Regions from separate parts of the Shewanella sp. Choline-02u-19 genome, predicted to be linked through region 2. Evidence: predicted binding sites of a transcription regulator. Region 2 holds the regulator's gene; each other region holds the start of a gene.
What was found. The regulator LexA, encoded in region 2, represses DNA repair genes until DNA is damaged. The targets are predictions, from matches to a motif close to TACTGTATNNNNATACAGTA.

Region 1: dinG (ATP-dependent DNA helicase DinG) is a predicted target of LexA. The motif match lies at 3,500-3,519, and genes of this name have one in related genera.
Region 3: CXF83_RS15395 (DNA topoisomerase III) is a predicted target of LexA. The motif match lies at 3,333-3,352, and genes of this name have one in related genera.
Region 4: imuA (translesion DNA synthesis-associated protein ImuA) is a predicted target of LexA. The motif match lies at 5,004-5,023, and genes of this name have one in related genera.

What each region holds. Positions count from the first base shown of each region.
Region 1 is NZ_PJBE01000013.1:2,097,324-2,103,399, reverse strand. It holds gene CXF83_RS15920 (primosomal replication protein) at 1-625, opposite strand, end outside; gene CXF83_RS15915 (sulfite exporter TauE/SafE family protein) at 622-1,395, opposite strand; gene dinG (ATP-dependent DNA helicase DinG) at 1,404-3,476, opposite strand; gene CXF83_RS15905 (DNA polymerase II) at 3,578-5,962, shown strand.
Region 2 is NZ_PJBE01000012.1:240,577-246,652, reverse strand. It holds gene mtr (tryptophan permease) at 1-554, opposite strand, end outside; gene plsB (glycerol-3-phosphate 1-O-acyltransferase PlsB) at 554-2,977, opposite strand; gene lexA (transcriptional repressor LexA) at 3,279-3,899, shown strand; gene CXF83_RS03175 (cell division inhibitor SulA) at 3,896-4,408, shown strand; gene coxB (cytochrome c oxidase subunit II) at 4,860-6,076, shown strand, end outside.
Region 3 is NZ_PJBE01000013.1:1,973,529-1,979,604, reverse strand. It holds gene CXF83_RS15415 (SPOR domain-containing protein) at 1-340, shown strand, start outside; gene CXF83_RS15410 (CvpA family protein) at 456-944, shown strand; gene purF (amidophosphoribosyltransferase) at 1,043-2,557, shown strand; gene CXF83_RS15400 (hypothetical protein) at 2,938-3,210, opposite strand; gene CXF83_RS15395 (DNA topoisomerase III) at 3,370-5,370, shown strand; gene CXF83_RS15390 (hypothetical protein) at 5,608-5,940, shown strand.
Region 4 is NZ_PJBE01000013.1:1,130,009-1,136,084, reverse strand. It holds gene CXF83_RS11680 (error-prone DNA polymerase) at 1-1,741, opposite strand, end outside; gene CXF83_RS11675 (Y-family DNA polymerase) at 1,741-3,318, opposite strand; gene imuA (translesion DNA synthesis-associated protein ImuA) at 3,337-4,917, opposite strand; gene def (peptide deformylase) at 5,143-5,637, opposite strand; gene CXF83_RS11660 (MFS transporter) at 5,937-6,076, shown strand, end outside.

The DNA.
Region 1 (6,076 bases), on a different contig from region 2:
GGATACGATCTTCAATGTAGCTGGTGGCTTGTCGACACTTGCCGAGGCGAGAGTGTTGAGCAAGGATCTCATTCTGTAGCTTTATTTTGTCAGCACTATGACAGTTATCAAGAGAAGATTGCAAATTTTCAATTTTTTGTTCAATAATCTTAGCCCAGTTCAAATGTTTGTTAAGTTCTTCATACAGTTGATGGCTATTTTGCATAACATTTGATGCGATCCAGCTAAAGCCGCTTTGCTGGTGAGCTCGAACTCCACGCTTTATTGCATGCGCGCGTCGAGTGCGTTTTTGCTGTTCTAACGACTTAATATTAATACCGGTTGTAGCAAGTGCTCGGCGAACGGCACTAAAGCGGTCTTGTATTTTTTCACAGCTAGATATAATGGTGTAAGGAGAGCGTTTAGCATTGATGAGTTGTTGTAGCTGAGCTACATTTTTTGAAAGCTGATCGATACAAGGTTTAAGTTGAGCGCCTTCTTGCACAAATAATTCATTATTAAAACGCTCAACGTCTTGCATCATTTTTCGTTGTCCAGCGGGCAAGTGGGCATCGTGTTGCAACACCTCTTGTTCTAGCTGCTTTAGCTGGTATTTAAGTCGATTGATGAGTTCGCTGGTTGTCATGCCCATGCACTCCAGGCCAATTGTGCTGCGATTAATAGAATCATGGTAACGAAAATAGGGCGAATGAACGGCAGTCCAAACTTAATGGCTGAATGTGCGCCAATATAAGAACCAATCATCATACAAATCCCCATAGCGAGCCCTATGGTCAAATGAACTTGACCCATGACCAAAAATATAATGAGCGATGTAAAATTGCTGGTAAAGGTCATTGCACGAGCAAGCCCTAAGCTATAAAGCAAAGGCAACTTATGCATACCTGTACTGGTGACTGTCCAGAATGCACCAATGCCTGGCCCTGCAAAGCCGTCGTAAAACCCAAGAGGTAAGCCTTGCAACCATTGCATTCTTTTACGCTTAGGTTTTACCGGTATTTCACAGTTTTTACAGCCCATGGCATTAGGCTGGAATAGAGTATAAATAGCGATGGTGATAATAATTAACGGTAGCCATTTTTCCAGCCACTGGTTATCGATAATCGAAACCACAAATGTGCCGATAACTGCGCCGATGAAAGTGGCGATAAAAGTGTGATACCACAAGCTAGGGGAGAATAATCTTTGCTTATAATAAGTAAATGCCGCCATAGATGAGCCAAAACAGGCTGCCAATTTATTGGTGGCAAGTGCCATGTGGGGAGGGATCCCCATGGCTAATAATGCAGGGATAGAAAGCAGTCCACCGCCGCCAGCTACAGCGTCGATAAAGCCTGCAATTAAGCCTATCAATGCTAACAAAGCCCAGCTACTTGGCTCTAGTAATAAATCCAATCGTTGTCCTATTCAATAACGCGTCGAAAAGGCGGTAGGGCATCTAATAATGATTTTCCATAGCGCTTGGTGACTAAGCGTCTATCTAAGATGGAAATCCGGCCATAATCCTGTTCTTTTCGAAGTAATCTACCACAACTCTGTACCAATTTGCGCGAAGCATCTGGGATTGTCAGTTGTAAAAAGGGGTTTCCACCCTTTATTTTAATATATTCTGAATGAGCTTGCTCAACCGGTGACGTTGGCACTGCAAAAGGTAACTTAGTAATGATGAGGTTAGTTAAATAATCACCTGGTAAGTCGAGGCCTTCTGAAAAACTGCCTGTACCAAAAATAATACTGGGTTTGCCATCATCGCAGCGTTGTTTATGTTGCTTTAGGATCTCTTGTCTTGGCAACACGCCTTGGACCAGTAATCCTGTTTTTATTTTACTTTCAACAAGGTCTACGACTTTTTCCATTTGCCAATAAGAGGCAAATAACACCAAACTGGCCATTTCATCTTCAACGAGTGCGATGATTTGCTTAGCGAGCTCATCGGTATAGTTGTCATGTGTTGGCTCTGTATCCATATGGGGTAAGAATAACGTCGCATTTTGCTCAAAATCAAACGGTGAGTCGAGCGCAAGATAGCGACTGCCATCGTTTATGGATAAGCCCACTTGATGAGTAAAGTGATTAAAGTTATTGAGCGCTCTGAGTGTTGCACTACAAAGCACCACACCAGCCGCCTTTTCCCAGAGTAAATTCTCTAACATAAAGCCGACTTCGATCGGTGAGACACTGAATAAGTAATCAGCCTGCTTACCTGTGAGTTGTTCAATCCAGCGTGCCATTGGCGCACCTTTAGGGCTATCTTGCTTAGCCATCATTTTCCACAGCTTTTGCAAGTTTTCAATGCGCTGCAGCATAAAGCCTGTTTCTGACAGTAGCGCTTCAGATTGGTGCTTGGGAATATCACCATCTTTTATCGCTTCATTGAGCAAGGCCAACATTTTGTTGAACTGTTTCAATGCCACATTGGAAGCTGTAGCGAGGTTTTCGGCAAGAATAAGCAGTGCTGGTGGTAATTTACCGTGTTCGAAACGAAAGCGGTTTTCTGGATTATCAAATTGGTTAGCTTGAGCATCACAAAAGTGAGCAACTTGATTGAGTAATCCGCTAATATCGCCAACATGGTCGAGCATTGCCTGTGCAGGCGCAATGATATAATTGCTCTTAATCTGGTTTTGAAGCTTTGAGGTTGTTTTGGTGAGTTTTTCAAGCCAATCGGTCGCGCCACGGATGGTGGATTGAGCGCTACTAAAGTCACGAGCAACAATGGGCAGGTGGTGTGCTTCATCGATGACATAATAAAGATCTGCAGGATCGGGCAGAATGACTCCACCGCCCAATTCCAAGTCGGCAAATAGCAGACTATGGTTGGCGATTAATACATCCCAGGTATCGAGATCTTCTCGGGCTTTATGAAAAGGGCAATTTCGATGACTTGCCAATTGCTTATGACAGCTATGCTTATCACAGGCAATCTGTTGCCACAAGTGATCCGGCAGAGGTTGAGTTAATGTATCGCGCTCACCATTCCAGCGAGACTCTTTATAGTCCTTTAGCAGTCCCTCTAACATATCAACCTGGCTTTGATCTGGCTTTGATTGCCACATCGCCATTTGATTACTGTCATCAGGACCAACAAGCATCTCTAACTTAGATAAACACACATAGCGTTGTCGTCCTTTGACTAAGCCAAAGGTAAAGTCTAGACCGGAGTGTTGCAGAAAAAAGGGTAAATCTTTATGCAGTAATTGCTCTTGCAATGCGACGGTTGCAGTCGCGATACAGACCTTTTTTTTATTTGCTAACGCTAAAGGAATTGTCCCCAAAATATAGGCCAGTGATTTACCGATACCAGTACCAGCTTCGACCACGATGATGCGTCGCTGCTTGTCATATTCCCCCGCAAGGGTTTTTGATATTTCCGCAACAATATAATTTTGCTCCCGGCGAGAGCGAAAATTGGGCAGAGCTAAAGCAATACCTTTATATATAGTACGGATCTGAGTTTTAACGTCTGCGGATAACATGAATGCACTGGTCCAGTAAATAATGCTGTACATAATAACAGTGATTACATAGCCTAAGAAGTGTTAAGTGATTATTCGTGAATTTATTTGAGTAAACAGCCATGACCTCAACAACCAATGTGCTTCAGACAATAAAGGGGCGAGTGCTAACCCGCCATGCAATACATCGGCAAGATGGACTGTGCCTACAGTACTTTATTGCCACACAATCTGGGCCGGTGACCGTTGAGCTTCCACAGCAAGAACATGTGTGTTTTATTCGTACGATTGATGAAAATATTATTAATCAACATCAAGAGTTAAAGCACATTCGTCGTAAGCGGCTAACGCTTAAAAGTTTCCAGCATGAAGACGTCACTGCGCTGTATACCCGAGATCTGAGACATCAGCGCAACCTAATACGGATTGCGAAAGACCAAGGTATTGAACTCTTTGAAAGTGATATTAAAGCTGAACATCGATTTTTAATCGAACGCTTTATTGCTCTTGATGCTGAATTTAGTGGTCATTTCGAACCTGCTGTACAGGGAGCCCAGCCACGTTTTATCGCTAATAAAGCCAGACGAGCAGAGGCTGTACAATCGCTTAAAGCCATTTCATTCGATTTTGAATGCAGTTTTAGTGGGGAACTCTATTCTGTTGGTTTATACGGTCAGACAGAAACGGGTGTGGTGTTTGAAAAAGTCATTATGGTTGGCGCGCCACAACCGGTTGAGGTTGATTATATTCAGTGGGTTGAAAACGAACCTGCACTCATTCACCAGTTGATTGCTTGGTTTGCAGATTACGACCCCGACATTATCATTGGTTGGGCGGTGGTGACTTTTGATTTAGCCCTATTATATCGGCGCGCGAAACACCATGGTATTCCGCTTACTATTGGGCGCAGCAACCAAAATTTGAGCTGGAAAGTTGATGATAAATATAGGCCAGAGACACTGCGATTACCAGGAAGAGTGGTACTCGATGGTATTGATTGGTTGAAAGCGGCATTTTATCAGTTTGATCGTTATTCACTTGAGTTTGTGTCGAGAGCATTGTTGGATGAAGGCAAAGCTATCGACAATGTGGGTAACAGAATGGATGAAATTAATGATCTGTTTGCCAACGACAAGCCCGCGTTGGCACACTACAACCTCACTGATAGTCGTCTAGTCTGGGATATATTTGAAAAAACACAGCTGTTTGAATTTGCGATAGAGCGGGCAAAGTTGACGGGGCTTGAGCTTGGACGTGTGGGAGCATCGGTTGCTGCATTTATGAATTTGTATTTACCGCACTTGCACCGAAGTGGTTACATCGCTCCGAGTGCACCCGCCAGCGATGGCATTGAGAGCCCCGGTGGCTATGTGATGGACTCCGTTCCTGGCTTGTATCGACATATTTTGGTGTTAGATTTTAAGAGTCTTTACCCATCCATCATTCGAACGTTTCTAATTGATCCTAAAGGGTTAGTTGAATCATTACATCAACAAGAGTCTGACACCGTAGAGGGCTATTTAGGGGCAAGGTTTAGTCGGAAGGAGCCCATTTTACCTCGCTTAATTAAGCACCTTTCTGAACAACGAGAGTTGGCTAAAATTAACCACAATGCACCGCTTTCTCAAGCGATAAAAATTATCATGAATTCGCTATATGGTGTGCTTGGCTCTCGAGGTTGTGTTTTTCATGACGCTAAGCTCGCGAGCTCAATTACTATGCGTGGCCATGAAATAATGAAGCAAACACGCAGCTGGATAGAGGAGGAGGGCTTTGAAGTTATTTATGGCGACACCGATTCAACCTTTGTCTGGTTAGGTAATGATTTTGATGAAAGTAAAGTGCAGGCCACTGGTAAGGAACTTGCTTCAAAAATAAATCAACTATGGCTACAGCGGCTCACTGATAAATTCGGTATTGATAGTTTCTTAGAGCTAGAGTTTGAGACTCACTTTGAACAGTTTTTTATGCCAACGCTCCGCGGTTCTGCCGAAGGTTCAAAAAAACGTTACGTCGGCACAAAGAAGGATGGGCTTGGAAAAACAACATTAGTGTTCAAAGGAATGGAACAAGTACGCAGTGATTGGTCGCCGCTGGCGAGAAGAGTACAGTATGAACTCTATGAGCGGTTATTTAACCAGCAAGATATCGAAGCGTATATCAAGCTCACTATCGATCAGTTAAACAGTGGTGCTTTGACGGAAGAATTGGTCTTCGTTAAAAATTTACGTCGCAACCTTGAAGATTATACTGCAAAGTCATCTCCTCATTTAAAAGCGGCAAGAATACTCTTTGAAGCAACCGGTGATCAAAGTGTCACCAAAAAAGGGGCAAGGATCGAGTACGTAATGACAACGTCTGGCGCCGAACCGCTATCTCATCAAAAATCCCCCATTGATATTGATTACTACATCGACCGCCAATTAGGGCCTATTGCTGAGCCCATACTTTCAATAATGAATAAAAGTTTCAGTAAAGTTACATCAAATCAAATGACGTTAATTTAAGCAGGGCCATATTAACGCCTTGCTATCTTTATGTTAACAATTGGTTCGATCCCTCGGCTGTTATAGGCTTGCGAGTTAAATTGGTGCAAAATATGGCTATTTTTGTGATGTTCG
Region 2 (6,076 bases):
AACAACTTAGTGGTATCCACATCGATCAGCAGATTACCTACGGCAATAAAGAACGTAATAATCATACCACCCAGCATAATAGTGGTAATTCTATCGACCGCTTTAGTGCTGATAATAACGATTGACGCTAATACGGCGGCAAAAATGAGTCCGGCAATACTTTGCGGTAAGTTAATCCCAAGCCCTGCAAGGCTATGGTTAACAATCGAGCTGCCGCCACTAATGTAAGCATAGGTCAAAATATACAGTACAAAGGCAATTGAGAGCCCGTTGATGATACGCCAGAACTGACCCAATGTTGTTTTCGTTAATGTGTCAAAACTCGCACCCGGTTTAAAGTGCAAATTAGTCTCGAGCAACATCAGCCCCGACACCAACATGCAAAACCATATGCCAGCCAGCATCAGCATTGAATAGCCAAACCACATCCCAGCGCCCACAACAGGCAACGAGAACATGCCCGCTCCAACAGTGGTGCCGGCGATGATCATTGCGCCGCCTAACACCGATTTTCCAGCAGACTTATTCTTGGCCGCGTTCATATGATTGGCCATTAGCTATTTTGCTCCGCATTAACACTATCGACTATTGTTTGCCTTACCAATGAACGTAGCAGTAAATTGGCTCTGTCTTTAATCCGTTTGATATCACTGCACCCTTCGCTATCCGTTAGATGACCTAACTCTTTTAATTTAACGCTGAGCGTGGCGTATAGCTTCTTGTCGTAAAACTCTGGCGCCGTAATACCGTGAAGCGCTCCCAGCCTTTGTGCAAGACGGTGGCTGTCGCGTTCAAGCTCCGAGCGTTCCATGTTCGGTTTTACTGCCAACAAATTAAACAAAATGGCGTAACGTTGCATGGTTTCGTCTATCGTGCCAGACAACAGCAGCAACTTATTCACCTTATTATCAGCAACAGTGAAATGACCATTTTCAGCCACTAAGCCTTGCGCGACAAAAATATCTAGAATGCGGTGTGTATAGGCTGCCGGATCCTCAATGCCCATAAACAGTTCCGCTTTCAGCAACGGATAAAAATCACTGACAAAGCTAAGCACATCATCACGAGTACACTGCTCTTTACGCAGCAAGCAAGCGGCAATTAGCGAGGGGACAACCATTAAATGAATAATGTTGTTACGATAATAAGTCATTGTAATTGCAATGCTATCATCGATGGAAATGATATCCCCAAGCGAATCACTTTCAATTTTAATCTTTTTCAGTTCCAGACCATGAGATACAAGGTCTTTACCGCTGCCTTCTGGTACCGATGTGTATTCGGTATAAGGCAACTCTTTTAATAACGTGAGATAAAGGTCCAACTGCTTTTCTAGCTGGCTACGCTCTAACGCATTTTGCTCAGATGCTAGCAAAACTAAGCTGGTTAACGTCACTGCACTTACCGCAGCAGCATCGTTAATGTTAGTCATCACCTCTCTGGCTAACTTGTTCACCGCTGGTGTAAACCATGGTTGCTTTTGTTCTGGGTCTTGGACGATATCTTCACGCCACGTTGGCACTTCATCGTTCAAGAAATTGTGTAAGGTAATTGGCTTACCAAAATTCACATAGCCTTGGCCGAAATTACCTAACTTTCGAATCGCACCAAACACTTGCCAAACCGACTCTTTCTTCTTCTTTTTACCACTTAATTCTTTGTGATAAGTCGCCACTTCCATTACATGGTCATAACCAAGATAAACCGGCACTAAAGTGACAGGACGTTCAACACCGCGCAGTACACTGTTAAGCGTCATGGCGATCATGCCTGTTTTAGGGGCCAATAAACGACCTGTGCGTGAGCGGCCACCTTCGGTAAAGTACTCAACCGGATAACCCTTAGTAAAGAGTTGATCGAGGTATTCACGGAATACCGCGGTATAGAGCTTATTACCGCGAAAACTTCGGCGAATAAAGAATGCGCCACCACGGCGGAACATAGGTCCTGCTGGCCAGAAGTTAAGATTAATGCCGGCAGCAATATGCGGCGGCACCATGCCTTGATAATAGAGGATGTAAGACAGCAACAAATAATCCATGTGGCTGCGATGACACGGTACATAGACGATTTCATGACCATCATGGTGCAACTGACGAACCTGCTCCGCACCCTTAATATTGATACCTTTATAAAGCTTATTCCACAACCAAGTAAGAAAACGCTCGGTAATACGCACTAAGCTATCGGAGTAATCCGCCGCGACTTCATCTAGATACTCCATCGCTTTTGCACGCGCTTCTGATTCGGAGATTTTTTTATTTGTCGCTTCTTCTTTAATGGCTCGGGTAATTGATTCTGACTTTAGCAAAGCATGGAACAGAGCTTGGCGCTTAGGCAGCTGAGGCCCAGTCATTACTTTACGTTGACGCTGAAAATGCACTCGCGCGACACGGGCTAGTTTTTGTGCGATGCGCTTATCAGTACCATGTTCGTCTGCCATATAACGCAGAGAAACAGCATTAGAAAACTGCACAAAGTTGTGTCGACCGAGAAACAAGATCATCAAGCACTTGCGTAACCAAGTCGGATTTTGACGCTCCAACACAGCAGCGCGCATGGTGTCGTCTTCTTTGCCTGGGGTTCGTCCCCAATAAAGACTCACAGGAACTAGCTGAATATCTAATTCTTCATTTTGCTTATGCACACTCAATAGGCGCTTAAAGCAATGCAAATACTGTTCGGCACTTTCTCTTTCGCCAAATAGAGGCTTGCTACCTTCAAGGCAGACAACGCGCGGCGCAGTCACCCCATTAACCTCTAAGTCATTATATGGGCTAGGTAAACCGAATTTACCGGTTATCTCACTAAGAGCTGCTATGTCACTAACAGATTCTGTTTTCATGACATAAACGAGTGGCTTGCTTGGATCGAGATTGAGGTCTTCAAAAGGATCATGAGGCACTACAATAGTGTGCACGAGCTTTTTTTGGATCCAGCGTAATGATTTAAACCAAAGAGAGTCTTTTTTCGACATGATTCGCTTGCAGTATAGTCGCTTCTAATAACCCCGTAGAATACCAGAATTTCGGAGCGTTTGCGCAATTGCTTTATAATGGCACTCGGAAACATTTGCGTATTTATAGAACAATGACTTAAGCCATCATAAGTCTATGTATATCCTGCCTATCAGGATTAAATCTCGTTCATCCCTCCTTAATCTCTCAGCCCCACCCTAGTGCTAATAAATTCAACTTTAACATAAATTTGGTTAATACTTGCGCGAACAGAAATACTGTATATACTGACAGTTACTGTATGGAAAGACAGGCTTAATAATGAGACCACTTACACCACGTCAAGCTGAAATTTTAGAGCTAATTAAACGCAATATTACAGACACAGGTATGCCACCCACCCGTGCTGAAATAGCCAAACGTTTAGGCTTTAAATCTGCCAATGCAGCCGAGGAGCACTTAAAAGCTTTAGCGAAGAAAGGCTGTATTGAGATCATGCCAGGTACCTCTCGAGGAATTAAGTTAATTCAAGATGATACCGAAGATGCCGACCTTGGTTTACCGCTTATTGGTCAAGTGGCCGCAGGTGAACCTATTCTGGCTCAAGAACATGTAGAGCAACATTATAAAATTGATCCTACCATGTTCCGCCCGTCAGCCGACTTCCTGCTTAAAGTACGCGGTGACAGCATGAAAAACATCGGCATACTTGAAGGCGATTTGCTTGCAGTGCATAAGATCCAACATGCAAGCAACGGTCAAGTTGTGGTGGCACGAGTAGAAGATGAAGTCACGGTTAAACGCTTTGAAAAGAAAGGCAATAAAGTTTATTTACATGCTGAGAATGAAGATTATTCACCGATAGAAGTTGATCTGGCAAACCAAAGCTTAAGTATTGAAGGTTTAGCCGTTGGCGTGATCCGTAATGGAGATTGGCAATGAACAAATTATTAGGTGTAAGCCCGCGTCACCCTGGCCTTTGGCAAGATATACCTGCTCAAGCTATGTCTAAAAAGGTAAATACAGATATCGAAACTATGGTATCTCACACTCAGGGGCGCACTGAATTAAAACAGATTAGTGGCCAACTTGCTCAACTGAGCCAACAAGGTCGCTGGATTGTATTAATTAGCCCACCTAATATCGGTTACAAACAGATGCTCGCTTCTGCTGGCGTCCGCATGGATAGAATCCTACTGGTACACGCAAAAGATGAATTCGAAACACTTTGGGCTATGGAAAAAGCGCTCACGAGTGGCACATCAAGCGCGGTAATAACCTGGACGAATGAAGTCGATGCACGAGACAGTAGACGACTGCAGTTAGTCGCAAAGAGTGCTCAAGCGGTGGGTATCATTATTGAAAATGCGAATGCTCACTTACCTGACAGCACAATAAATACACAGGACGAGCGGTTTAAACAAGGTTCACTGTTCGCAGCAGTCCATTAAGCAATTCTTTCTATTACAAATCTAGTCTCTAAAGCAAAGCTCCCTTAACGGGAGCTTTTTTATTACTGCTGCTAAGCAAATGAATCAAAAAGTGATCTTGATCAATATTTCAACACCAAGTAGGGTAGGTACTGATAACAACGATATATTGTTATATCCGAGCGATTTAGTCGTCGGTCTTTATGTATGGACTGTAGATCCTTAAAGAGTATATGAAGACTGAGATCGGCCTGATATATTTCAGCCGTAGGTGCCAGTGTGGTTACACTAACCAGTATTAAAATACTGAAATTATATAAAGTCTAATCGATAGTCGAAACATAACGACACGATGGATAAACCACTCGCGCACTTTGAAGTCATCGTTGCTTTTTTGGGAACTGAAGAGTTTACATAGAGCAGAGACTTACTGTGTGACTCTTCTTTGTCTTGTTGACAGAGGAGAAGTCTAGTGAAGCAATTGTTGTACTGTGTGTTGGCGCTAATATTTTCGCCTACACTGTTTGCATCAGAAATGCCGTTTAATATGACAGAAGGCGTGACGGAGATCAGTGGTAAGGTTTATAACCTCCATATGATTATCCTTTATATCTGCTGTGCTATTGGCATTGTTGTTTTTGGCGCAATGATTTATGCCATGATCAACCATCGCAAATCAAAAGGCGCAGTCGCCGCCAACTTTCATGAAAGTACTAAAGTCGAGATTTTATGGACTGTAGTGCCTTTTATTATTCTTATAATCATGGCTATTCCCGCAACCAAAACCTTGATTGCAATGGAAGACCCCAGTAATGCTGACCTCACCATTAAAATAACAGGTTCGCAGTGGAAGTGGCATTACAGCTATTTCGATAAAGACGTTGAGTTTTATAGCTTAATGTCGACTCCTAGAGCACAAATAGAGGGCACCGAAGCTAAAGGTGAACACTATTTGCTTGAAGTAGACAAACATCTCGTATTACCCATTAATCGTAAAGTACGCTTTTTGATGACATCTGATGACGTTATCCACTCATGGTGGGTCCCGGCTTTTGCTGTCAAAAAAGATGCTAACCCCGGTTTTATCAATGAAGCTTGGACACGAATTGATAAGCCCGGTATTTATCGTGGTCAATGCGCTGAATTGTGCGGTAAAGACCACGGATTTATGCCGATTGTTGTCGAAGCGCTTTCAGAAGCAGACTTCGATAAGTGGTTACTTGCCCAGCAGCAACAAGCTAATAATGCTGAAGCTGAAGCAGAGGCCGCACTTTCGCAAACCTTAACCATGGACGAACTCATGGCTCAAGGTGAGCAAATCTATCTCGCTCAATGTGCTGCATGTCATCAACCCAATGGTGCAGGTCTGCCTGGCGTATTCCCTTCTCTTATTGGCAGCCCAATTACCACCGGCCCCGTCGGCGCCCATGTCGATATCGTCGTCAATGGTAAGCCTGGTACTGCTATGCAAGCATTTGCTAAACAGCTGACTGCAACTGAAATTGCTGCCGTGGTGACTTTTGAGCGTAATGCTTGGGGCAATAACTCAGGCGATACAGTTCAAGCCGCGGATGTGAGCTCTGCTAGCGCGAGTTCAAGCCCAGCTGCATCCAGCGATCCCAACACCGTAATCCCGGTCACTTTACCTGCCAGCTTACCTGAGGCAGAACAAGTTAAAGCTGTGGCTTT
Region 3 (6,076 bases), on a different contig from region 2:
TGCCGTTGAGCCTAAAACGGAGACAAAAAAAGCCGTTGTCAAAGCGGAAAGCTCCGTTGCCACAGCGAGTAAAAAAGTGGCGGCGTCTAACGCCAGTGCGTGGACAATTCAGCTGGGTAGTTTTAACAATGCTGCTAATGTACAGGCTTTAGTTAAACGCTTACGTAGCAAGGGCTTGACCGCTTATACCTTGCCGACGAAACCCATTGATGGCCAGCTAACCAAAGTGTTTGTTGGACCGAATATTTCAAAAGATAAATTAGTCGCAATGCAGGCTGATATTGAAAAGCTGACGAAGTTGAAAGGCCGCATCGTGGCGTACAACCCCGTCGAAAAATAACAAGGTGTGATTGTCCTTATCCGAGAAATAGTTATTTCGTGCCTAAAGCGTGTGAAATAACTCTGTCTCTGTTAGAATCGCGCCGTCTTAACCCCTATGCCGGATATACTCTTCAATGGTTTGGATTGATTACGCCATAATAATCGTTATTGGACTGTCTACGTTGATCAGTTTAGTACGAGGCTTTGTAATAGAGGCGATGTCTCTCGTCGTGTGGTTTTCCGCATTTTTCATCGCCAGTCAGTTTTACCTCAAACTCGCCACTTATCTTACTCAGATACAAGATGAACTCGTTCGTAATGGCGTCGCAGTCGCTATTCTATTTGTCTCAACACTCATTCTGGGTGCATTAGTTAACTATTTAATTGGCCAATTGGTCTCAAAGACCGGTTTGTCTGGCACTGATAGAGTGCTTGGCTTGTGTTTTGGTGCGCTTCGAGGCGCACTCATCGTAAGCGCAATACTATTTTTCTTGGATGCTTTTACCGGAGCGCCCAATGCAGATTGGTGGCAGAGTTCAACGCTTGTGCCCGAATTTGGAGTTGTGATCCAGTGGTTCTTTGACTACCTGGAAAATACCTCAAGCTTTGTACCTAAAATATAAAATGCACTAAAGCATTATTTGGCCTTTAGCTAAGTTAAAGCTTAACTAAAGCAAAAATATTTAAATAATAGAACATCTTACAATGAGGAAGCTTACCCATGTGTGGTATTGTCGGAATAGTTGGTCAGTCATCGGTTAATCAAACCATTTATGATGCATTGACCGTGCTTCAGCATCGTGGACAGGATGCTGCTGGCATTGTGACCGTAGACGGCTACGCGTTTAGATTGCGTAAAGCCAATGGTTTGGTCAAAGACGTATTTGAGCCAAAGCATATGCAACGCTTGCAGGGAAATGCAGGTATCGGTCATGTGCGTTACCCTACGGCAGGGAGCTCTAGTGCATCTGAAGCTCAGCCATTTTATGTTAACTCACCTTTTGGTATTTCATTAGCGCATAACGGTAACTTAACCAATACGGTTGAGCTGCATGAGCGTCTTCTCAAGCAACGTCGCCATGTTAATACGACTTCTGATTCAGAAGTGTTATTAAACTTGATTGCCGATGAGTTGCAACATACTACAACGCAACATCTCACTTCTGATGAAGTGTTCAATGCGATCACTAAAGTACATGAGCTTACACGTGGTGCTTATGCTGTCGTCGCTATGGTCATCGGCCAAGGTTTAATGGCATTTAGAGACCCATTTGGCATTCGACCATTAGTGATTGGTAAGCATGAAACTGAAACCGGTACTGAGTACATGGTTGCTTCTGAAAGCGTTGCGCTGGATGCGGTTGGTTTCGAGTTTATGCGCGATGTAGCACCTGGTGAAGCGGTTTACATTACCCTAGAAGGTGAGTTGTTTACCCGTCAATGTGCGCATACTCCAAGCTATGCACCGTGTATTTTCGAATTTGTCTATTTCGCGCGTCCTGACTCCACTATTGATAATGTTTCTGTGTATAGCAGCCGTGTTAACATGGGGACTATGCTGGGCGAGAAGATCAAGAAAGAGTGGGAAGATCATGATATTGATGTGGTTATACCCATCCCGGAAACATCTTGTGATATTGCACTAGAAATCGCACGAAATATGGACCTTCCATATCGTCAAGGCTTCGTAAAGAACCGTTATATCGGTCGTACCTTTATTATGCCAGGGCAACAAGAGCGTAAGAAGTCGGTTCGTCGTAAGTTAAATGCGATTAAAGCCGAATTCAAAGATAAGAACGTATTGCTGGTTGATGACTCTATTGTTCGTGGTACAACCTCTGAGCAGATCATTCAGATGGCACGCGATGCTGGCGCTAAGAAAGTATACTTTGCTTCTGCGGCACCAGAAATTCGTTTCCCTAACGTTTACGGAATCGATATGCCGACCACTAACGAGCTTATTGCTCACGGTCGTGATGTTGAAGAGATCACTAAGCTAATTGGCGCAGACGGCATGATTTTCCAGTCGTTGCCTGATCTGATCGCAGCGGTGCGCCAAGAAAACCCCGCCATTAAGCGTTTTGAAACATCGGTATTCGACGGCAAATATGTCACCAATGACGTTAACCAAGAATACTTAGATTATATTACCCAGCTTCGTAACGATGATGCCAAAGCTAATCGCAGCAAAGATGTCGGTACTAACTTAGAGATGCATAACGTTTGCCATCCATAAGTTAATCTAGATCTTTGACAAAAAAGCCGAGCAATAGCTCGGCTTTTTTATGCCGTAAATAGAACTTATACCAATTGCATTAAAAGTTTGACCATTCGCGGGAATTCAAAGCCCTTTAGGCAAGATGGGGGATTGAAGCTAATCGTAATTTTCGGCTCTAGCATCCTCGGTAATTGCTCCATGCATGACTCTCGATAATTGCAGCTGCATTATTCTACCTCCGTCCATCCGTGGACTCGTACCTCCTGCACTTGACCGCCATATAGGATGGGAATGTCTTATTTTGTATGGAACAAAATAGACCATTTAGTCGTAAGGGGCTTTGCCATTTGCTTTAAACGTCGGCGCTCTGAATGGGTCAAATACTTAGTGCATTGGTATTAAAAGCTAAACAGCTGAGTTACCCAAACAGCCATCCAGCTGATAAACAACAAAGAATAGGTATTTTTGCTGAACCCATGTGCCATTTTCAAGCCAATCAGGGTGCTGATGCTGGTAAGAAAAATGACCAAACTACTCAACACTAATGGTTCGACACTCGGGCTTTGCGCTAATAGCGGGGCGCATAAGATGACCCAAGCAGTCACGAGTAGAAAGTGATAGAGCAGTAACCTGTCGAGTCTTGTTGCTGGGTTGCTTAGCGTCGTCAACATTATCGTTCCTCCGAAGTAGAGTAAAGATTAAAGCTCGAATGAGAATCGTTCGCAATAAACTTTACAATCTTTGAGCAGTTAGCTGGCTTTTTATTGCACCTATGCTCCCCTCAGGTTACAGTTACTGTTAATTTATACAGTGATAGTAAATGTACACCGATGATCTTATATATTGCAGAAAAACCCAGTCTTGGTAGAGCCATCGCCGACGTGTTACCTAAACCGTTAAAAAAAGGCGAGGGCTTTATACGTGCTGCGAACGGTGACTGTGTTTCCTGGTGCGTTGGACATTTATTAGAGCAAGCAGAGCCAGATGCGTATTCGCCAGAATATAAGTCTTGGAAGTTTGAACATCTTCCGATAGTGCCAGATGTGTGGAAGATGAAGCCAAAATATAAGATGCGTGGTCAAATTGCCGTGCTGAGAGGGCTGGTTAAAGAGGCGACTCAACTGGTGAATGCCGGCGATCCTGATAGAGAAGGCCAGCTGTTGGTCGACGAGATCATTGCTCACTTAGGCGTTAAAGGCGCTAAGTTACAGCAAGCCAAACGGCTGCTCATCAGCGACTTAAATCCCCAAGCCGTGACTCGTGCCTTAGGGCAATTACGCTCAAATCGTGAGTTTATCCCATTGTCGACTTCAGCCTTAGCGCGCTCTCGCGCTGACTGGCTTTATGGGATGAACATGACTCGGGCTTACACCATCCAAGGTCGTAAAGTTGGTTATCAAGGCGTGCTCTCCGTTGGACGAGTACAAACCCCGTTATTGGGGTTAGTGGTCAGGCGTGATGAAGAGATTAACGATTTTGTATCAAAACCATTCTATGAGGTTGTGGCGCATCTAACCACAGACGCTCAACAAGCATTTACCGCCAAATGGCAACCCAGTGAGGCGTGTGAGCCTTATATGGACGAAGATGGGCGAGTGCTATCCAAAGGCCTCGCGCAGAACGTGGTCGGGCGTATAACCGGCAAAAATGGCACGGTTGAAAAAGTCACGGCGCAAAATAAAAAATTAAATGCACCGTTGCCTTACAATCTATCCTCATTACAAATTGATGCCGCTAAACGCTTCGGCATGAGCGCTAAAACGGTACTAGATACCTGTCAGTCGTTATATGAACGTCATAAACTGATCACCTATCCTCGTTCAGACAGCCGTTATTTGCCTGCAGAGCAACACGCGATGGCGCCTAGCGTCATCGCGACGGTTAATAAAGGTGCAGCAGAGCTGACGCAAGGCATTGATGCACCCAATGCTAAACTTAAGTCAAAAGCGTGGAATGATAAAAAGGTCGATGCCCACCATGCGATAATTCCCACAGAGAAAGTCGCCAACTTAGCTAGCCTCAGTCCAGCTGAAAAGCAGATTTATTTGCAAGTTGCGCGGCAATATTTAATGCAGTTTTATCCTGCGTATCTCTATAAAGAAACAGTGGTAGAGATTGTCATCGCCGGTGGATTATTTAAGACCAAAGCCAAACAAGAAAATGCGATAGGTTGGAAGCAGTTGCTGAAACAAGCTCAGTCTAATGCTAACAATGGCGCTAACTCTGTTGAGAAAGGTGATGACGAGGAGTTAGCCACCATACCGCCATTAACCCAGGGGCAATCGTTACTGTGCCAACGTGGAGAGTTATTGGAAAAGCAAACTCAACCCCCAAAGCACTTTACTGATGCGACGTTACTTGGTGCGATGACGGGGATAAACCGCTATGTTACCGACCCTGAAATTCGTAAGATCCTTAAAGACACCGATGGCCTGGGTACTGAAGCGACCCGTGCTGGCATAATTGAACTTCTATTTAAGCGCAGTTTTTTAGTGAGACAAGGTAAAACCATTATTGCGACGGATGTGGGCAAAGGTCTGATCAATAGTTTGCCGCTCAGTGCAACGACGCCAGATATGACGGCATTGTGGGAAAATACCTTAGATTCTATGAGCCGTAAGGAAACCCAGTATCAAGCCTTTATGCAGCCGCTTATCAGCAAATTAGATGAATTAATTACCCAAGCGGGCTCAGTGTTACCCACCGCCTTGCAAGGGGTTAAAAGCCCGACGCCGTTTAAGAAGAAGTCCTACGCGCGTAAGAGCACTAAAACAGCATCAACGCCAAAAAAAGCGGTTAATAAGCCACGCACGACTAAAAGCAAAGCTTAACCCTAGGATGGGTTTGCTGATGTTGACGGCTATCAATGCTTTAGACCGCGGTCATGTTTTTTAAATGTTTTGCCTTGAGCACTATTTACCTGAGATAAAAGCGGTTATCATCTGCCGTTAATAAGTAAGTCATTAGTTAATCTGTTTTAGCTTTTAGGAATATGGTTGTTTAACTCACATTTATCAATGCAGATGTTTCAGTCTAAATTGACACTAGTTTTATTACTGGTGGTATTTGTGTCGCAATTATTTCCCACTTGTGTAGCTGCAGACCTTCACAGCACTGAGCTTCACTATGCAGAGATGAGTATCAGTGAGCCTCATCACTTAGAAAACAGTTTGGCGCAAGAACTGCAACAAGACTGCTGTCACACAGGCGTTAACAACTGCAGCCATATGGTCGAAGTGAGTGATCAAGATGAACATGATAACGACTTCCATACTGCTTGCCATCCTCCTGCCCAGTTGAGCTTTTTCGCCCAATCAAATGGTGTCAAAGACAAGAGTCAGTTCCTTATTAGCTATCAAGACAGAAGCTACGCGCCACCCATTCCTCCTCCGTACTGTTAATTCCTGTTCCATTTCATTAAATCAATTTTGAGTCATTAGGTCATCGAGTGTGTCGTGCGCTGTGTGCCTTTGTGTAAAACCATTTCAAGTTAACCTTTGTTTACTGATGATGGATTACCAAGGCGTTTACTAACGT
Region 4 (6,076 bases), on a different contig from region 2:
TGTCGCCACGTTGTAGCATGTTATAAACAGCGGCTTGCTCCCACTCCACCTGATCCATCGTAAAATTATGCTTGGGTGTGCTGAGCAGTTGAAAACATTTCCTAATAGCGGTCAGCATACCAAGCGCCAGTACATCCACTTTTAGTAGCCCTAGGCTTTCTAAATCATCTTTATCCCACTGAATCACGGTTCTATCGGCCATCGCTGCATTTTCAACGGGCACTAACTCACTTAATGGACCTGAAGAGATAATAAAGCCACCAACATGCTGCGATAAATGCCTTGGAAACCCTAAGATGCTCTGCACTAGCGGCAATAAATGTTTGCCCATTCCCTCGGTTGGTACCAAGGATTTATCTTGTAGCTGGGTTAACCAATCCGCTTCACTGTCACGCCTATCAATGCTGTGCTGCATATGGTCTAAGTGCTGTTTATCGATGCCTAATGCTTTTCCAACGTCTGCCAGTGCGCTTTTAAAACGGTAACTTATCACTGTCGCTGCCAGCGCCGCCCGCTCTCTGCCATACTTGCGATAGATGTATTGAATGATCTCCTCACGGCGTTCATGTTCAAAATCAACGTCAATATCAGGAGGCTCATTGCGCTCTTTAGAGACAAAACGCTCAAACAGCATATTCACTTTTGTAGGGTCAACCTCAGTGATCCCTAAGCAGTAACAAACAACTGAGTTAGCCGCAGAGCCTCGCCCTTGATGCAAAATTTGTTGTAACTTGGCATATTGAACGATATCAAAGATGGTTAAGAAGAAGTATTCGTACTGCATCTCTTTAATCAAGATAAGCTCTTTTTCGTACTGCAATGTCACGCTTGTTGGAACATGGTCGTTAAAGCGGCGCATAGCTCCTTTATAGACTTCTTGCGCTAAATACTGACTCGCTGATAATCCACTCGGCACCACCTCACTTGGGTACTCATATTTAAGTTCATCAAGGCAAAAATCACACTGCGCGGCGATAAGTAATGAGTTATCAATCCACGCCTTTGGGTAGCGTTTATATATCGCACTCATCGGTTTAAGCGCCGTTTCGGCGTTGGCTAACAAACGATCCCCCGCTTGTGAAAGTTCAGTGCTATAACGGATGCAGGTGAGTATGTCTTGCAGTTTCTGCCTTTGCTCGCAATGCATACGAACATTACCTGCCGCAACACACGCCATGTTTAACTGACTGGCAATTTGAGTCCACAACTGGATCTTTAATGCTTCGCCAGCCACTAAGCTGCGCTCCATCAGTAGATAACAACGCTGAGCAAAAACATTGCGGATAGACTGACCAATGGCGAGCATCTTAGTTTGATAAGCCTCTAGTTGCGGTGATAAATCGCCTAAATCACTGCGAATTGGATTAAGTGACGTCGGTTGCCATAATAAAATGGTGCGTTCTAAACCTTGCTTTAGTTCACTAAAGTGCAGTTGATATTCGCCTTTTGCAGCTCGGCGACGGCTGGTTGTGATTAATTGACTAATTTGCCCGTAACCACGGCGATCCATCGCAAGCAGCACAAACACACCTTCTGCTAATTGAAACTCCGCGCCCACCAGCAACTTAATCTGCTGTTTTTTGGCAGCCTCATACGCCTTCACGATGCCCGCAAATGAACACTCATCGGTAATCGCAATCGCTTTATATCCCAGTAATGCGGCTTGTTCGACCAACTCGTGAGGATGAGAAGCTCCTCGAAGAAAGGTGTAATTAGAGATAGCATGTAGTTCGGCGTACATTAGCCAAACCAGCCATGTAAGAAAAAACCACGGCTATCTTTAAATACCCAACATAATCCGCCTAGCTGATGACTCGCAATATAGTAATCACGGCATATGGCTGGCTCCTGCCACCAGTGTGTTTGCAGTCTTTCAGGTCCTTTTAACAGCTCAATCATCTCAATCGAGATCATTTCAGGTGTCGTCAACAACCAACTTGGACGGCACGCCCCCACGCTGAGGCCTGTCGTCGGATGGCCAAGATCAGAGAGTTGTTGCAATGACTTGATAACGGGTCTGTGCTCTTGGCTGGTAGCGGAAAGATCCGTTGCTTGCCAACTCTCTTCAGGTAAATGAGCAGAAGTTGCCAGCAGTCCTTTCACCTTATCGCTACCCAGTCTTGCTTGTAGCAGCGCCATCAGCCGCAAAGCTTTCTCTGAACGTTGCCCCTGAGCTGCCTGTTGTGGTCCAAACCAGTTGTCATTAGCAATCGTAATAGGTACAAACTTGTCGACAGAAATCACCATTTCAACCACAGGTTGATACAGAGTGACACGCTCTAGTTGCATACGGCATAAGCTTAATAAGTTATCACTGCGATGCTCGGCAAAGGGGTACTGAATAATAATATCAAGCTGACTGCGCTCGCTATCACGGTAGATGAGGGTCAATTTAAGCTGTTGAATCGCAAGTTGGCGTTGCTTTAAGTAGCTCGCCATCTCTTTGAGCATTCTACCTAACGGAAAAACAATCCCTTGCATCAATTCAACTTCATATAATAAAGACAGTTTTTGCAGATAAGTTTCCTCTGGCTCAAAATAGGTTAACGGATGCGGTATAGCGCCCGAGATTTTTGCCAGAAGTTGCAGCAGCTTGGGGCCGAATCGTCGCCCTAGTTCCTTATCCGGTAAAGTGCACAAAGCCGCAAAAGAGGTCACGCCAATATCGAGAAAGCTTTGCCTTAAAAAGCATGATATCGGTAGTGAGGCAATCGGTAATTGACTAAGTAACGCATGGCTCTTATCAGGATTAAGGGATTCACTTTGGGTCACTTCAGCCATGACTGAAGACTGCTGCGCGAGCAACTGTGCCGCTAAAGGTGTTTTGCCTATTGCAAGAGACACCTCTAAACCATAGGTTTTGGCTCGTTGAGCATATTGCTCAATAAGCTTATCAATACCATCGAAAATAAGCGCCATGGAACTGACTTCAAGCAACAGGGTGTTACAAACAAACTCATCGACATGTAACTTCGCACTCGATTGACCATCTTTGTGTGCATCATGCACCAAGGCGCAGCGCAGGGGCACGACGCGTGCACTAAACTCATAGCTCCATTGGCATAGCCAATCTGACGCTTGCTGATTAGTGGAGGCGTCGAACTCAGCTAACATCGCCGACGGCGTTAAACTTTGCGCGGTAGAAAGGCTCATCCCAACCGTCACTCCAGCTTTGTGACTCCCAGCGTCAAGTGCCAGCACGTGTAAAGACTTAGGGTCATACAATAGTACTTCAGCGCTTTGATTTAGCTCATTGCGGTAACAGAAGTATTGTAGTGCCCACTGTGGGTAATGAGCTGCTAGCCATAACATATCCATTAGCGACCATGCATTAGGTTAATGAATTTTGCTAGGTGATGTTGGCGCCCCTTGCTGCAGCGTTTTATAAGACTCTGTCCATCTATCTTGAGCAGAGTCGTTATAAGATGCAGCAAGCGATGGTTGACTGTGACGCTTTACCTCTGCTGACAATGTCGGTGTTACTAACGTTGCCTGCTCTATTGAATCGCTCACCAGTTCACTCAAAGGCGCTTTAAGATAATATGTCGGCTGCAGGCTTAATCTACGTGTTGGCTCAAGCTGCAACGATAAGTGGTTTTCTCGCTCAGCCTCAGCTGCATGATAAATAACAGAAGATGAATTAGCTTTTTTGCTCGCTCTCTCAGCGTTTACCGCTTCGATGTGTACAGCCAATATTGATCGTCTGCTACTTGTGACTTTAACCGCTGCACTCTTATTAGTAACAGATAAGGTGTTAATAACAGATAAGGTGTTAATAACAGATAGAACCTTATCACCCGCAGTAGACGGTAATAGTGGGCTACTGATTACAGCCCTATAATCCGCCAGCCCTTTAATTGCGCTAACTTGCGCTTGGCACAGATCCTGACCTATCAAATCGATATTAAGTGAGGCGCTACCGGACAAGTCATCATTTAGCGAAGCGTTATCAATCAAACAAGCACTGACACCCAATAGACTTTCTTTTAAATGAGGAGGCAGCAGCGGTAGACTAAAGACAGGGCTAGGCCAGCCACCACGGCGCTTAATAATATTGATTTCAGTCATCCCTAAATGACTATTTGAAAATCGACTTAAACTTGGCTGCTGGCGCTCAGTCAGCTTGGGCACTAATTTCAACATTGATGCTTCGACGATAACGGCTTTTTTGTTATTACTGTCATTGGCATTTAACGCCGAAAAGCACTGTCTTTGCAGCACTAAACGTAAATTCACTGGGTGTGACAGCTGTGCATTCGTTGTCGGTAAATAGAGCATACACAAGGCTTGGCCTTTCTCTGCAGCTAGCTGCAACCTTCTCGCCTCAGTTATCGATAAACTGTCTAGCCAAGCTAATACTAGTGGTACGCTGCCACTCGCTAACGCTTGTTCAATGGACCACAAGCGTTCTTTTCGCTCTTCAGTATCTATCCAGATCAAGCGTTCCACATCCAACCCTTGTTGTAACAATGCTTGCGGCGAAGGGATGTGAGGCGGCGCCACCAGCATCACCAGCATCACCATGGAATCATTAATTTGTGTTGATGACACACAGTGGCTTATAAGTTGTTTCAATAAAGGCAACACGATACTGAGCTCACCTTGACCCACACCATCACATAAAATTTCGCACACACCGATTTGTGGCCAACCATTATCAGCAAGATTTTTATCTAACAATGAAAAACCCGTCGGATAGGCTACATGTTGCTGCTGCCACTGCTGCCCACGCCAAATGTCTTGCCGTTCTAACAATTGATTTAAAGAACAGGTTCCTGTTGTATTAGCGCTGGTAGCGGTCTTGCATATTCGCTCAGCATTGACGATCACCGGCTTGCGGAAACTGGCACTATCAATCGGCTCTGACGCTTCTTTATCTTGTAATACCGAATATGCCTTTGCGCTTGATTGATCCATGTTTCCACCTGTCTGTGAGATAAAAAAGTACTCATCATTTGAGGGCCTACCCTTTGATAACAGGCGTTATGATCCTTAAATTTAAATACTGTATATACATACAGTATAATTATCTTTATTGAGATCGCAAGTACTCGATTCAGATCTGCAAGCCAAAAAAAACGCCCCTCAATTGAGGGGCGTTATTAAATAATGCGTTTGTGTATAAAATTTTAAGGCAAGAGCCTAATATTTATACTTTTTCACTTTCTTGAGCGCTATTTGCTGCTTTAACATCGACAGGTGATCGGTGAACACCACACCCTTGAGATGATCCATCTCATGTTGCAGTACAACGGCAAGAAACTCATCGGTATCGATCTCGAATGCTTGACCTGTGCGATCTAATGCAGTGACTTTTACGCCTTCATGACGATTCACTTTCGCACGATAACCAGGAATGGACAAACAGCCCTCTTCCCCTTGAAAATCACCACGCGTTTCTACCATTTCAGGATTAATCAATACCATCGGCTGATCGCGTTCTTCAGACAAATCGATAACTAAAATAGCATGCAAGCTACCGACTTGAGTTGCTGCAAGCCCGATACCATCCTCGGTGTCGTACATGGTTTCAATCAAATCATCAATAAAACCCTGCACCGCATCAATATCCTTAACCGGCTCAGCTTTTCGTTTAAGCCGCTCATCAGGGATCGTTAAAATGTCTAACACTGCCATATCATTATCACACTAGTATTAACTAAAAAATTTCGCGCTATTATGACCGAATCGACAATAAAGGCAACTCTTGCGAGTCTTAACTTACCGTACTCAGCCCCTGTTTGCCCCGAAAAGAGGCCGTTCAGATGGCAACCGTTACGATACTGAGAATAAAGTCGATAATATAAGCTCGGGAATTATATTAAATTACGGCGCTTCCCTTAGCGCGAAAACGATTCAAAATCACACAATACGATCCATTTTAGTAACAGCTATGTTAACATCCTTAAAAATGTATAAAGTATACGGATGATAATATGACACAAGCTGTGCGATCCCCCTTACCCCCGACATTCTTTGTCGCAAATACCATGGAGATCTTTGAACGACTCGCTTGGTATGGCTTTTTTGCCCTTTCATCGCTCTATATGACCTCGCCAGAAAATCAAGGTGGATT